Regions from separate parts of the Paraeggerthella hominis genome, predicted to be linked through region 2. Evidence: predicted binding sites of a transcription regulator. Region 2 holds the regulator's gene; the other holds the start of a gene.

Region 1 (7,919 bases), on a different contig from region 2:
GTACTTCTCGCCGAACAGCGCCATAACGCCCGCTTCGCGAGCCGAAGCCAGCGACGTCTCGTATGCGCGCACGGCGTGGTTCTCCATGACCTTCTGGTTGGCCAAGCGCTCGACTTCGGCGATCTGCTCGGCCGTCATGGCCTCGAAGTGCGTGAAGTCGAAGCGCAGGCGGTTTTCAGCCACCAGGCTGCCAGCTTGCTTGACGTGATCGCCCAGCACCTCGCGCAGCGCCCAATGTAGGATATGCGTAGCCGTATGGTTGCGACGGATGCGCTCGCGGCGCGGCACGTCGATGGCGGCGCGAACGGTGTCGCCCACCTGAATACGACCCTCCGGCGCGTCTTCCAGCATTTTCACACTATGCGCGATCAGGCCCTTTTCGGGCTCTTTCGTATCGAGGACCGCCGCCAGGGCATCGTTTTTCGCTAGCACGCCCGTATCGCCGATCTGACCGCCCTTCTCGGCGTAGAACGGCGTGACGTCCAACACCACGCGACCTTCCTCGCCTGCGGCGAGCGCATCCACTTGCTGCCCGTCCTTCACGATGGCCAGCACGCGCGCGTCGGCGTCGTTCTTCGTATAGCCCACGAACTCGGTGGGGCCTACGGCCTCCAAGATCTCGGCCATCACGCCGCCGTACGTGGACCATGCCGCCTCGGCGTCTTTCGTGTTGGCTGCACGGGCGCGGTTGCGCTGCTCTTCCATGCACACGCCGAACCCGTCCATGTCAACCTGAATGCCGCGCTCTTCGCACAGCTCGCGCGTAACCTCCACCGGGAAACCGTACGTGTCGTGCAGCGTAAACGCCTGATCGCCCGGCAAAACCGTACCCTCAAGCTCAGCAAGGGCGTCATCGAGGAAGGCACGGCCCTGACGCAGGTTCGCGCCGAAGCGCTCCTCTTCGGAGAGGATGATGCGGCCCATGAGCTGGCGGTTATCCACGATCTCGGGATACACGTGACCCATAAGGTTCACAATCTCGTCAACGTAATCGTTCAAGAAGGGCTTGTCCAGGCCCAGCAGGTGGCCCTTCATGACGGCGCGACGCAGCAAGCGACGCAAAACGTAGCCGCGGCCCTCGTTGGAAGGCAGGATGCCGTCGGCGATCATGAACGCCACGGCACGGCTGTGGTCTGCCATGATGCGCAAAGACAGGTCCGCCGCCGGATCCTCGCCGTACACGGTGCCGGTCAGCTTCTCGCCCACGGCCACCAAGCTGCGAAGCACATCGGTCTCGTAGTTGGACTGGACGCCCTGCATGATGGCGGCCATGCGCTCAAGGCCCATGCCGGTATCGATGTTTTTCTTGGGCAGCGGCTTGAGCGTGCCGTCTTCCTGGCCGTCGTACTGGGTGAACACGCAGTTCCAGTACTCAAGGAAGCGATCGCAATCGCAGCCCGGCGCGCAATCGGGGCTGCCGCAGCCGAACTCCTCGCCCTGGTCGAAGTAGATTTCCGAGCACGGGCCGCACGGGCCGGTAGGCCCAGCGCGCCAGAAGTTGTCCTCTTCGCCCAAGCGCGAGATATGGTCGTCGGGAACCCCGAGCTTTTTCCAGATCTCGATGGTCTCGTCGTCGTCCAAGAACACCGTGAAGTACAGACGATCGGCCGGAAGCCCCAGCACTTCGGTGGAAAACTCGTAAGCCCAGGCGCACATTTCCTCTTTGAAGTACTCGCCGAAGCTGAAGTTGCCCAGCATTTCGAAGAAGCTCTGGTGACGACCCGTGGTGCCGATGATCTCGATGTCGTTGGTGCGCACGCACTTCTGCACGGTCGTGGTGCCGATGTACGGAGCCTCCAGATGCTTCTGCTGCAGGAAGTAAGGCTTGAACTGCACCATGCCGGCACTCGTCAGCAGAAGGGACGGATCGTCCGGGATCAGGGACGACGAGGGCCAGCGCTTGCAGCCCTTTTCCTCGAAAAAGCTCAGGTACTTTTCACGGATCTCCGCGCTGGTCATGTACTTCATAGGGTTGTCTGTCTTTCTATCTTCGCCTGTCTTAAAGCCTGGCGCCGCGTACGGCCGACGCTCAGTGTTTCCTGTGGTGGCGAGCCCGATTGGAGGACTCGGCCTTGCGCTGCTCAACGCGTTCGAACGCCGCCGACACGTCGGGGTGCGGCGAGGTTGCATCGGCAATGGGATCCAGCTTGCCGTCCAATGCGGGCGTTCCTTGGAAGAACACGCCGTCCTGGCTCACCAACGGGCGTCCCGTGCGCTTCTCGAAATAATACACGAAAACGGACTTCGCAACGGCCACGGCGGGAATTGAAGCTAGCATGCCCACGAGCGATCCCATGAATCCGCTCATAGCCCCGCCGATGGCGGAGCCCGCCATCAACGCGATCAAGGTGAGTGCCGGGTGCACGTCCACGGAGTTCGCCATGATCTTGGGAGAAACGAACGTGTAGACGACCTGCTGGATGACGATAGTCGCCACCAGGGCGAACAGCGCGATCCACGGGCTGACGAACACGCCGACGATGGCGGCCAGGGCACCGCCCAGCCACGGACCCACGATGGGGATGATGTTGAGCAGACCGGTGATGCCGCCAAGAGCCGCGTAGTTGGGAACGCCCAGCACGCCGAACACGACGCCGCAGCCCGCGCCAATAATGGCGCACTGCAAAAGCGTGCCCTTGATGTAGCCGCCCATAACGCGGGTAAAGGTGACGTGAAGCATCTCGATGGTTTCCGCGTGCTTCGGACCAGCAAGGCGCATGCTCTCGCGACCGAGCGCCGGCAGCTCCATGAGGATCCAAAACGCAACGACCAGCGAAAAGCCGATGGCCACCAAGCTGTTGACCACGCCCGTGCCCACGGCCACCACGCCGGTTGCGCTGCTTTTCGCGAAGTCGGAGGCCCAGGTGCCCAGCGCATTGAGCGCATCTTCGAGGTAACGCTGGACATCGGCATTCGCAAGGATGTCGGAATACTGCGTGTACACGACGTTGCCCCAGGCGATGATGTCGTTGACGTACGTGGGGATGCTCTCGATAAGGTTGACGAACTGGTCGCCCACGCCGAACACCGGCGAGAACATGAGCAGGCACACCACGGCAAGCACCGCGAACATGAGGACGTAGGCGATCGTGGTCCCCCACATGCGCGGAACGCCCAGCTTCTCCAACTTGTTCACCGGGCCGCGCAGGCAGAACACAATGATGACCGACCAGAGAACGATGCCCACCGGCACGCTCAAGACGTTGAACAGGTACACGGCCACGCCGGTTAGCAGAATAGCACCGACCGCCGTCCATACCATAAGAAAGCTTCGTTTCGCTTTCTCGGTTTTCACGGCGGAATCAGCCGCTTCCAACTCGATCTTGGGTATATCCACAGGGCATGCTCCTTCGCGCGTCTGCCGATCCTAGCGATCCTGAGCGGACGCACCTTGAGAATCCGCAGACTGAGGGGCGCCGTCGTAAGTGAAGTACTTGGGAGCAGCTGCAGCATCCTCGTCGACGGAAGCGGTCACCGCATCGGCCATGGTGGCGGCGGTTTCGGCCGTCTTCTCGGCAACCGCCCTCTTGGCGGCCGCCTTCTCCTCGCGCTGGACGCGCTGCTCAGCCCGCTGTTCGCGCTGCTCGGCCACCGCTTCCTGCGTGGCTTTGGCTGCCGTGACGGCCGCTTCCTTGACCACCTGGGTTGCAGCGGCGGCGGTTTGCGTCACGGACGCGTTCGACGCCTGCTCGAACCGCGCGTCTTGCTCGGCCTTCGCCTGACCGAGCGCAACGGATTCGTCGCTGGCGCGGCGCGGCTTGAAGGCGCTGCGCACGCGGTTGGTAACGGAGTTCACCAGCTCCATAGGGGCGTTCGTCACCGTATCGACAGCCTCGACGGCAGAGGACACGGTGTCGGTGATCTCGTTTACGTCTTCGAGAATCTGATCGACTCGCATAAGCTCAAGGTTTGCGGCATCCACCGTCAGCGACACGCGGTCAACCAGCGGATCGACCTTCGCCGCCACCGGCTCCAAAGACGCGGTTATGCGCTCGACGCTTGCAAGGGTGGGCTCGACCTGCTTGTGCAGGTCCTCGACCGTCTGGCGCGCTTTGCGCACCGTCATAATCAACTCGACGGCCAGCCATACGAGAAGCGCCCCGACGATCACGTAGACAACCGGCAACGCCACGTTGATAAGTTCGCTGAATTCCACGAGAAGCCTCCTGTTTCCGAAGCCTACACTATAGCACGATCGGTTTTGATTCTAACGAGACCACTCCGCCTTTCCACCCCTCGTTCACAGGAGTTGGAAATCGGTTACCTTTCGCGCGACGTGGGGTTTTCTCCTGAAGAAAGGCGATCCCGAGCAGCGGCTTCGCTGCGATACGCCTCCCATCCGCGGTCGCTGGAACGATAGAAGCACCCCCGCTCCAAGCCGTCGGGCAGGTAGCGCTGGGCAACCCACCCGCTTGGATAGCTGTGCGGGTACTTGTACACGCCGTACTGCTCCGATCCCGGACGGTGCCGATCGCGCAAATGGTCCGGCACGTTGCGCAGAGGGCCGTTGCGCACTTCGGCCAGCGCGGCGTCGATGCCAGCCTCGGCCGCGTTGCTTTTCGGGGCGAGGGCCAAGTAGATCGCCGCCTGAGCCAGGTTGATGCGGCATTCGGGATAGCCGATCACCTCGGCCGATTTGAACGCCGCCTCGGCAATAAGCAGCGCTTGAGGATCGGCGTTTCCAATGTCTTCGGAAGCAGCGATGAACATGCGGCGCGCAATGAACTTGGGGTCTTCTCCCCCGTCGATCATGCGGGCAAGCCAATACAGGGCGGCATCGGGGTCGCTTCCGCGCATGGATTTGATGAACGCGGAAATAACGTCGTAGTGCATGTCCTTGTTCTTGTCGTAAGGAAGCGCGCGATGCGGCGTGGCGGCACGCACAGCTTCCTCCGAAACGGTGGCCGGAGCCTTCGAGGTTCTCGGCTCCACCATGCCCGCCGCAAGCTCGAGCGTGGTGAGCGCAGTGCGCCCGTCCCCTCCCGCCAGGAGCACGATCGCCTGCAGCGCCTTGGCATCGAGCCGGTAAAGACCTGCCAGGCCCCGTTCGTCCGCAACGGCACGGTTCACCAGACGAACGATCTCCTCGTCGGACAGCCCGTGCAGCTCGACCACCCGGGAACGGCTGATCAGCGCCGAGTTCACCTCGAAAAACGGGTTTTCCGTGGTAGCGCCCACCAACACCACCACACGATCCTCCACCGCATGCAGCAAGGTGTCTTGCTGGCTGCGGTTGAAACGATGGATCTCGTCGACGAAGAGGATGGTGCGCAGACCGCTCATGGACAAGCGCTTTTCGGCTGCGTCGATCTCGCGCCTGAGGTCCGAAACGGTTCCGCCGATGGCCGACACCTCCACAAACGTTGCCTTTGTGGTTTCCGCGATGACGTGGGCAAGCGACGTTTTGCCCGTTCCCGCAGGTCCGAACAGGATAACCGAGCTCAGGCGATCCTGCTCGATCGCGTTGCGCAGCCAGCTTCCCGGACCGACGGCCTCTTCTTGCCCGACCACTTCTTCGAGTGTGCGCGGACGCATGCGCACCGCCAGAGGCGCCACTTGGGACTTCCGTTCGTTCTCCATTGCTGTAAATAAGGTATCCATGGTTCGTATGGTACCATGCGAACGCTTGTTTGCCTAGAAGCTGCTTTTCGAATCAGGCTCTGCTGTTTTCGAGATCCTTTTCATGAAAATATATGTCAAGACTTTATTTTGCATTCGATGCCCATATACTCAAGTACAGGTCCTGCCCTCGAAGCCATACTTTGCGATGGACCGATGCTAATACACGAGGGAGCTCAAGATAGTGCGTGGAATGGAGATTCGCATCCGTCGATGCGAAAGCCAGGAAGCGAACTGCGAGCACCCACCTTTTGAGGTGGGTTCATCCTTCTGGCCGGGGGTAGGGCTTTCTTCTTGCAAAATCACTGACTCGGCAATCTTCTCGAGCGCGGAACCGCCCGCATCCTCGTGCGCCCCGCACGAGGATCAGTTCGACTTCCCCGCCCCGGCGCCAACCCCTTCAGCGTCGCCACCGGCCGCCTTCGACGCTATTCCGCCGGGAACCGAAGCACAAAGGTAGTCCCCTTGCCTTCGGCGCTTTCCACCGTGATCGTTCCCCCGTGGTGGATGACCGCGTGCTTGACGATGGCAAGGCCCAGGCCCGTGCCGCCCGTCTCCTTGGACCGGCTTTTGTCCACGCGGAAGAACCGCTCGAAGATCTTGTCGTGCATCTCCTCGGGAATGCCCGGACCCGTATCCGTCACCCGAACAACCGCCTGTTTCTGGACCAGGGGCTGGCCTTCGCTTGCAGCGTGGCGCTGAGAAGGGCTTTCGATCCGCCCCGTCCGCTCCGAAACGCGGGGAGCCTTCACCATTTCCAGCCCGACCGACATGGTCACGCTTCCGCCCTCATGGTTGTAACGAATACCGTTCTCGATCAGGTTGTAGAGCATTTCCTCTGCGAGCGTCTCGCTTCCGGCAATGCACGCGCGACCGCCCTCAACGCTCACGCTCACGTTCTGGTCGGCGGCAAAGCTGGACAAGCGCCCCGCCACGCGCTGCGCCACGCCGTGCAGGTCGATCACGGACGCGCCTTCTTTGCCGAACGCCGATTCGTCAAGCTTCGACAAGGTCAGCACGTCGTTGATGAGCGAGCGCATGGCCTGAGCCTCGTCGTAGATGAGCGCGGCGAACTTCTGGCGATCAGCCGGCTGCACCATGTCGTTCTTCATGAGCTCGGCGTAGCCGGAGATAACCTGCAAGGGAGTTTTCATCTCGTGGCTCACGTTGCTCGAGAAATCACGGCGCATGTTCTCCGCCTCGGCAAGCTCGCGGTTTTGCTGCTTGAGCTGGCGCTGCTGCTCGTCGATGCGAATAAGCAACGGGTCCATCTCTTCGTAGATCTCGTTTTCGAGCGGGCTGGAGAAATCGAGCGCATCGATAGGCTTCATGATGCGCTTCGTAAGCTCTTTGGACAGCAAGAACACCAAGGCCACGGCGATGACGAGCGCCACCAGAACCGGCATGAGCATGTCGCCCAGAAACGACAACAGCGAATGACGCGTCTCGGACAGGCGCACGAACGTGCCGTCGTCAAGCTTCACGGCCGCGTACACGGTGTCGGTTCCAAGCGTTTCCGAATAACGCATGGTCACGGCCTCGCCCGACTTCGCAGCCTCCTGCACTTCGGGGCGGTCGGCATGGTTGTCCATGTGCGACGTGTCGGCAGCGCTGTCGAAGAGCACCGTTCCGTCCGCGCTGATCAGCGTGTAGCGGGTCAGCCCCGAGAACTGCTCCTCGAGCGCAGGAAGGTTGGCCGACGTAGGCGTGGCGTTCAGATACGTGGCGGCGTTCTGCGCGTTCGCGGCGATTTCCGCCTCGGCGTCGTGCTCGTAGGACAAGTAATAAATGGTGGTCATGACCACGGCCAGCACCAAGATAATGCCCAACGTGAACGCAAGGACGCTCGAGAAGATTTTCCCTGAAAGGCTCTTCACCGTAAAATGCGTGGGACTCATAGCTTAAGAAGGCTGCTTGATGCAATAGCCAACGCCACGCACCGTTTTAATGCAGGAATCGGCGCCTTCGCGAACCGCCGAGAGCTTCTGGCGCAGCGTTTGGATATGAACGTCCACCGTGCGCGTCTCGCCCACGTACGTCATGCCCCACACGTCCTCGAGCAGCTGCCGACGCGACAGCACGTGCCCCGCGTTCTTCATGAGCGTATGCAGCAGGTCGAACTCCTTGAGCGTGAGCGTGACCGGCTGACCGTCCACCGACACCGTATGGGCCGAAACGCACAGCTCGATCGGGCCGCATGCCATGTCGTCATCGGGAATGACCGCCGGCGCGGAGGCGCGACGCATAAGCGCGTTCACGCGCGACACCAGTTCCATCATGCCGAAAGGCTTCGCCAGGTA
Region 2 (7,919 bases):
ATCGTCAGCGAAGCCGAGCGGTATGTGGCTGCCGGCGTAAAAGAGATCACGCTGTTGGGTCAAAACGTAAATTCGTACGGTCGCGATCTGTATGGATCGCCTCGTTTCGCGCAGGTGCTCGATGCGCTCGACGCAACGGGAATCGAGCGGCTCCGCTTTGCCACGAGCCATCCGAAGGATTTGACCGACGAGGTGATCGCGAAATTCGGTTCGCTACGCTCTCTTATGCCTGCTTTGCATCTTCCGGTTCAGTCCGGGTCCGATGCCGTCTTAGCTGCGATGAATCGTCGCTACACGCGCGAGCACTACCGGGGCCTTATCGCCAAACTGCGCGACGCCTGCCCCGATATTGCGCTGTCGACCGACATCATCGTAGGCTTTCCGGGAGAGACCGCCAAGGATTTCGAAGATACCTACCGATTGCTTGACGAGGTGGGCTACCACCAGGTGTTCACGTTCATCTATTCGAAGCGCGAAGGCACGCCTGCCGCTTCCATGGACGATAGCACCCCGCGCGAGGTTATCCAGCAGCGTTTCGATCGCTTGGTGGACCTTGTGCAGGACAAGGCGTTCGAGGCGAATCAGAAAGACCTGGGAGCTACGGTGGATGTGCTGGTAGAGGGCGGATCGAAGCGCGACGAAACCCTTCTGACGGGCAAGAGCCCGAAGAACCAAACCGTTCACGCAGCTGTTCCTGCAGGGCTTTCGGTGAAGAGCCTGACCGGCCAAACGGTACGCGTGCGCATCGACGAAGCGAAAACGTGGTATCTGGCAGGCGAGGTTGTAGACGGTGTTTAGCCTTTCGGCCCCCGTTGTATGCGTCGTAGGTCCCACGGCATCGGGCAAGACTGCGCTTGCGCAAGCGCTTGCTTTCGAATTGAACGGCGAAGTGGTCAGCGCCGATTCGATGCAAGTGTATCGCGGTATGGACATCGGCACGGGAAAGCTCCCTGTTCGGGATCGCATCGTGGCCCACCACGGATTCGACTTGGTCGACCCGGGCGAGCCTTATTCGGCGGCGTTGTTCCAGGCGTATGCGCGAGATTGTTTTCTTGACGTCGACGCGCGCGGACGAAGAAGCGTGCTCTGCGGCGGTACGGGGTTTTATGTGCGCGCAGCGATAGACGATTACGATTTTCCCAAAGGCGAGCAGGTCGGCAATCTTGTACGAGATCGTTGCAATCGCATTGCGCAGGAACAAGGCCTTGAAGCTCTATGGAATCTTCTTGCGGATCGCGACAAGGAGAGCGCCGCTTTGATTCCGCCTGCCGACGTGAAGCGCGTTGCTCGTGCCTTCGAACTTCTCGAGGACGGTACGACGTATGCCAAACAGCGCGCCAAACTTGCGCAGTTGCCGCAATGCGTTCCCGCCGTGTTCGTGGGGTTGGCGGTCGATCCCGATGTTCTTCGCGCTCGGATCGACGCACGTGTCGACCAGATGATCGAAGACGGCTTGGTCGACGAAGTGAAGCATCTGCTCCAAAAAGGGTTCAGAAACGGAATCACGGCTCCGCAGGCTATCGGGTACAAAGAGATCGTTGCCGCGCTTGACGGTGAAACTACCATGGAGGAAGCGATTCTCAGTATCAAAACGGCAACGCACCGGTACGCTAAGCGACAACGTACCTGGTTTCGCAAAGATACGCGCATCCGCTGGATCGATGCAAACGCTCCCGATGTGCGTGCGATGCTGCGCGCGTCTTTAGCGGTTCTCGAAGAAGCTCAACCGCTTGCAAGCGGTTGTTGAAGATAGCGATGTTCTCTGGGAAGGATGGCTTGATGTCCGATTTCGAAGCAGTGATTACGCGCGGCATGACGCCTACTGCCGAAGTACGGCGCGAACGGGCCGTTCTTGTGGGGGTCGACCGACCCGGAACCGCATGGCCCTTAGCCTCGTCGCTTGCAGAACTCGAGCGGTTGGTAGATACGGCGGGAGCCGACGTCGTCGCCAGCACGACGCAAAAGCTCGAGGCGCCGAATCCTCGCACCTTCGTAGGCACGGGCAAAGCCGAGGAAGTTGCCGAGCTCGCACGCGCCCATGCTGCGGACCTCGTCGTTTTCGACGATGAACTGACGCCTTCTCAGCAGGCGAATCTGGAGAAGGTGGTAGGGCGCGATGTGAAGGTCATCGACAGAACGGCCCTTATCCTGGACATCTTCGCCTTGCATGCAACCAGCAAGGAAGGTCGTCTGCAGGTGCGGCTAGCTCAAAACCAGTACTTGCTACCTCGCCTACGCGGCATGTGGGCCCACTTGGCATCGAACCGCATGGGCGGCGGTGTGGGATCGCGCTTTGGCGAAGGCGAGAGCCAGCTCGAAGTCGACCGGCGCATGGTTCGCAAGCGAATCACTTCGATCAAGCGCGAGCTCAAGCATCTTTCTGAAGTGCGTGCGGTGCAGCGTGAAAGTCGCTACGAGAGCGGCATGTTCAAGGTGGCGTTGGCGGGCTATACGAATGCGGGTAAATCGAGCTTGCTCAATCGTCTGACGAAGGCCGATGTGCTTGCGTACGACAAGCTGTTCGCCACGCTGGACTCCACGACGCGCAAGTTCGAGCTTCCTGAAGGCCGGGAAATAACCATCACCGATACGGTCGGGTTCATTCAAAAGCTTCCGACGACGCTTGTCGAGGCGTTCAAATCGACGCTTGATGAGATTACGGGCGCGGATTTGGTACTGCATGTAGTGGATGCTTCTTCAGAGGAATACCAAGGTCAGATAGATGCCGTCGATGCCATTCTGGGTCAAATTGGCGCTCAAGATCTTCAGCGCATTCTCGTGTTCAATAAATGCGACCTGCTTGACCAGGAGCATCAACATGCGCTCGAGACGCGTCATGCTCAGACTCGGTTCGTTTCCGCCGAAACAGGGGAGGGGATCGCGGGGCTGATCGAGCATATCGCGCGCGTTGCTTCCGCGCATGACGATCACCTGAGCGTGTTGCTACCGTACCACCGGGGGGATCTTGTTTCGCTTGCGCACGAGCGTTGCCATATTCTATCGGAGACCCACGAAGAGCAGGGAACGAAGATCACCATGCTGGCATCGCCTTCGTTTTCCGGATTGTTCGCGCCGTTCGTTTGCGAAGAATAAAACAACGGGCAGTTTCCAGGTCGCGTGCTTGCTGCATCATGCGAATCCTTGCTAACCGCATCGCAGCACACGAGAAGATCTGCGCGTCAGGCCCATGTTAGAGTTGCTCTAACATGGGCCTGAAATCGTTTCGCCACCATAAGGGAGTGCGTCTCTCTCGAAAAACCGCTTACGCTTAAAGACGGCGAAACACTGCGACTACTTTGCCCGCGATGGAGCAATCTCGGGTGATGATGGGATCCATGGAGGAGTTCTCCGGTTGCAGCCGAATATGATCCTGCTCTTTAAAGAAGCGCTTGACAGTTGCACCGTCGTCGATAATCGCCACGACGATATCCCCGTTGTTCGCAACGGGTTGCTCTTTCACTACAACATAGTCACCGTCGTTGATCCCGGCTTCAATCATGCTTTCCCCGCGAACCGATAAAAGGAACGAGGGAGAATCCCCCACTATATCGGTCGGGAGAGAGATGGTGTCAGTAATGTTCTCTTCCGCAAGGATGGGAGAGCCTGCTGCAACGTTTCCGACCAGCGGAACGTTCACGACCTTGCTGAAACTCGGCTGCACGACGTTCGTTGCAAGCGCAGCATCTTCAAGAGGATAGGTAAGCGCTATAGAACGGGATTTGAGCGGGTCGCGCTTGATAAGCCCCTTGTCTTCAAGCGCTTTCAAGTGAACGTGCACTGTGGAAGGGGAGGAGAGCCCCAAGCTTTGGCAAACCTCGCGCACGGTAGGGCCGTACCCCTTTTCGCGAATGCACTCTTCAATGCAATCAAGTACAGCCTGTTGGCGCTTCGTCACTTTTTCGGACATACTCCATCCTTTCCTAAAAGCGAACAAATGTTTTGATTTTATGTTGACATGAACCTTTGTTCGCTCTATTATATACGCGAACAAAGGTTCTACGCAAGGGCAAGGAGGCAGAAAGATGAAGAATTTCGAGGTGCGCTACCCGACTGACGGCACGTCTGATGGTTTTGAAGTTCGATCGATTTCTGCCTCCCGCCCAGGATCATGCGGTACGCTCCAAGGCTTTGTTCGGACTTTACGGCAGGGCAATTGTCGCGGGCGGGCTTATGATCGCTTTAATACGGGGCAGGCCGTTGCGGGTGGAATTGTTCTTACGGCTTGTTCTTTTGCCGGCGTGCTCTTGAGCTTGTAACTGAGACGGTTTTCAAGCGGCGCATGTGATTGCACAGTGGAGGCGTTGGTTTTCTTGCAGTGATCAAAGAACGCGATTGAACCACTATATGTAGTATGTTAGGCTAGGGTAAATTCGAGAGAAGGAGTCCAGCCTATGCGTTGCCCAGCCTGTGGAAATCCTGAATCGAAGGTTGTCGATTCCCGACCTTCCGAAGACGGCACGGCTATACGGCGCCGTCGCGAATGTCTTGATTGCGGCCGACGATTCACCACGTACGAACGACTAGGCGACAACCCCTTGCTCATAATCAAAACGGACGGATCGTCCGAAGCGTACGACCGTCAAAAGCTCATGCGCGGCTTGCTTATGGCATGCGCGAAAAGGCCTATATCGCCTGAACAAATCGGATCGCTTATCGACAGTATAGAGAGCGAGCTCCGCAACGCCTCCAAGAGCGAGATTAAATCGAAAGAACTAGGCGATATGGCGCTTGTCCGTCTAGCTAAGCTTGACGATGTGGCTTACGTTCGCTTTGCGAGCGTGTACAAGGACTTTCAGAACGTCGAAGAATTCTCGGCTGCACTTGAAGGGTTGCGATACCATGACTGACCTTACAATACCAGTAAAACAGCTCGATCCCAGTTTACCCGTACCCGCGTATGCCTACGCAGGCGATGCGGGAGTTGATTTGCGCGCAACCTGCGATGATGTGCTGCAACCTTTTGAACGAAAGCTTGTTCCCTGCGGCCTTGCGATGGCAATACCGCAAGGCTACGCGGGCTTCGTCCTTCCGCGAAGCGGGCTGGCCATTAAGCACGGCATTTCCCTGGTGAATGCACCCGGTTTGATCGACAGCAACTATAGAGGGGAGATAAAGGCGGTTCTCGTGAATCTCGATCCCCAAACGCCGTTTGAAATCAAGCGCGGCGATCGTATTGCTCAGTTGGTTGTCATGAAGGTTCCGGACATCGCTTTCGAGTCGGCCGATGAGCTTCCTGAGAGCAGCAGGGGCGCGGGTGGTTTCGGCAGCAGCGGAGTGCGTTCGTAAGACAATGCGATCAGCTTAGAGTTACTCTAAGCTGCAGTACAAAAGTACTTAGAGTTACTCTAAGTACTCGAATTCTCGACTGAATAGACTAGGACACGAACGAAAGGGATCCGACGTGAGCGGCGTGCCATGTTACAGCATAAGCGACGTTGTCGACACGACGGGTATTTCTGCATTTACGATTCGCTATTACGATAAGTGCGGCTTCTTTCCAGATCTCGCGCGTGATCATCGTGGTGTGCGTTCGTTTTCACACGCTGACATCACGCAATTGCTGTTTGTGGATGCATTGAGAAAAAGTGGGCTTTCAATCGAGGGTATTCAGTACTTCGTGAAGCTGCAGAAACGCGGCGTTGCGACGCAGGCTGAACGCTTGGAAATCGTCAAAGACCAGGAAACTGTCCTCGAGTACCAGATCAGCGAATTGAAGGAAAGCTTGAAGCGCTTGCATGCAGCGAGTATGGAGTTGTCGGCAAGCGATTCGAGCCAATAGCGCACCATGGTATAGTTTGATAACAGGTCATCGAAAATCATTGCGATTTCCGATGACCTAGGAGTCGCGAAAGGGCAACATGGGGCCTTAGAACGGCTCTCAGAGCGTCGTTTACAAAAAGCCTGGTCAGAGGCATGAAATAGAGGGTATTTATGGCAGATGAAGAAAACAAAGCTCCCGAAGCGCCTCCAGCGCCGAAAAGCAACCGTGAAGAAAAGTATCAGCCTCCGACTGGTCCGCGGATATCGATTGCGCCTCCGCCGTTTCAGCCGAACATGCAGGATTATCGAGAACTGAAATCTTCCCAGACGCTGATCATGGTCGCAAATATCGCCGGACCCGTTTCGTTGTTCATCGGCGGTGTCTTATTGAGCGGCACGGGGCTTATATGCGGAATAATAGGTTACAGAAAACTGAGCGCGCTTGCAAAGAAGCAGACCGAAGTTGCTGCCGTTGCATCTCGTTTAAGGCGGTCGAGCGTTGTGGGCATGGTTATCTGCGGCGTCGCGCTCGTCCTCAATGCGGTTTCTCTATACTTCCTGCTTCCTGAAGTCATGCAATTGGTCGAAAGCGGCGACTACACTGGGATTGCAGCCGATGTCGGAAGCGGAGCTGCTGGTCCTAGCACGACGTGGGGTTAAAGTCGCGTATTCGCAACCAGTCTGTTTTGCATGCCGACGGCAATCGTATGCATAAAGCATCACGAAACCGTCGGCATGTTTTCTTTAAAGTAGCTAATGGGTTTACGAACCATGCTTTCCATCAGCCCCTTTATCACTCCCCTTCATACGCTTTCTAATTTATTGATAATATGTCTTATGTAAACCTAGAGACTAGTGAGACCTTCTTCGGTTGGGACAAAAGACTGAAGGAGTGTATTTTTATGCGCGCGAAACTATCTGCTGTCTGCCTCGGTATCGAGGAGAAGACATTCGTCAAGAAAGACACCGGCGAGGTCATCGCGTACCGCAAGGCCAAGTTCTCCACTCGCGGCACTACGGAGACGTTCTCCCTCGAGGTTCCCCTCGATTTCGACGTCGCGTCCTTGATCGAGTACCAGGATGCCAAATCCATGGCGGCAGCCTCGTTCCTGTCCTGCGCCGAAGAACGCGCGTAGGCGATCGCCATGCAGCCTACTTGCTTCGGGATCCTGCAGCACCCTCGGTTTCGGGAGATCTATCCTGCCGCGCCCGACGGCATCCCTCGCGGCAACCTGCTCGAACTGTCCTGCAATCCCTTCAACGGCCGGATCGTCGTGACGCTCCAGCGCTCCGATACCGCTATCGAGATCGTGCGGTTCGCCCTGGACGCGCTTGACGGCCATGGCTCGTTCGGCGGGTTCGCCCGCCCGTTGATCGAAGCGGAGCCGCGCTTCGCGCTGCGGGCGGTGGTCTGACGACCGCCAATGCGTAGCGCGGCAACGTCGAACATCCCGTAGGTATCAACTTCGCGGCGGGCTCCCTTGCTATTGCTTGCTGTCGCCTAGCGAGTACTTCGATGCGGCATCGTTCCCCATGCAAAGCCAAGATGGGCGACTCCCCTACTTATCCTGGCTTTGCATTTCAGAAAAAGTGGCTGATAACATATTGACATATATCAATGTATAAGTATATTTGCTTGTTATATAGATTCTCATCTATGTTAGGATGGCAATGGAAGCAGTAGGAACGTTCGTTATGGAGCAGCTTCTGAAAATGCAGTGGCTCTCCGATTTGATCTCGGCCGCGCTTACATCCGTTGGCATCGATCTCTCGACCCAATGGGGCGGCAGCCTACACTTTTTCGTATACGATACGGCAAAGATCGTACTGCTGCTATGCGTGATGATATTCGTTATCAGCTATGTTCAAAGTTATTTCCCGCCCGAGCGCAGCAGGCAGCTTCTTAGTCGATTCAAGGGAGCGTGGGCTAACGTCATGGGCGCTCTCCTGGGGACCGTGACGCCGTTTTGCAGTTGCTCGTCAATACCCTTGTTCATCGGCTTTACCCGTGCCGGACTGCCTTTGGGCGTGACATTCAGCTTCCTTATATCCTCGCCGATGGTTGATCTAGGCTCCATCGTTCTCATTATGAGTATCTTCGGCTTGCCCGCTGCCATCGCATATACCGCGGTGGGGCTTGTCGTTGCCATTGCAGGAGG

The links. Region 2 encodes LexA, which represses DNA repair genes until DNA is damaged. Its sites were predicted from a motif close to CNAACANNTGTTNG; they were not measured.
Region 1: a site for LexA is predicted at 5,620-5,633, ahead of LQE90_RS07195 (replication-associated recombination protein A). Genes of this name have one in related genera too.

Annotation. Positions count from the first base shown of each region.
Region 1 covers NZ_JAJNOQ010000005.1:114,577-122,495, forward strand. The annotation lists gene alaS (alanine--tRNA ligase) at 1-1,968, opposite strand, end outside; gene LQE90_RS07185 (AI-2E family transporter) at 2,030-3,337, opposite strand; gene LQE90_RS07190 (DUF948 domain-containing protein) at 3,368-4,156, opposite strand; gene LQE90_RS07195 (replication-associated recombination protein A) at 4,261-5,601, opposite strand; gene LQE90_RS07200 (sensor histidine kinase) at 6,048-7,517, opposite strand; gene LQE90_RS07205 (winged helix-turn-helix domain-containing protein) at 7,521-7,919, opposite strand, start outside.
Region 2 covers NZ_JAJNOQ010000001.1:152,722-160,640, reverse strand. The annotation lists gene miaB (tRNA (N6-isopentenyl adenosine(37)-C2)-methylthiotransferase MiaB) at 1-798, shown strand, start outside; gene miaA (tRNA (adenosine(37)-N6)-dimethylallyltransferase MiaA) at 791-1,747, shown strand; gene hflX (GTPase HflX) at 1,780-3,093, shown strand; gene lexA (transcriptional repressor LexA) at 3,269-3,907, opposite strand; gene LQE90_RS00690 (hypothetical protein) at 4,023-4,256, shown strand; gene nrdR (transcriptional regulator NrdR) at 4,392-4,847, shown strand; gene dut (dUTP diphosphatase) at 4,840-5,286, shown strand; gene LQE90_RS00675 (MerR family transcriptional regulator) at 5,402-5,779, shown strand; gene LQE90_RS00670 (hypothetical protein) at 5,932-6,420, shown strand; gene LQE90_RS00665 (hypothetical protein) at 6,663-6,896, shown strand; gene LQE90_RS00660 (hypothetical protein) at 6,906-7,175, shown strand; gene LQE90_RS00655 (permease) at 7,456-7,919, shown strand, end outside.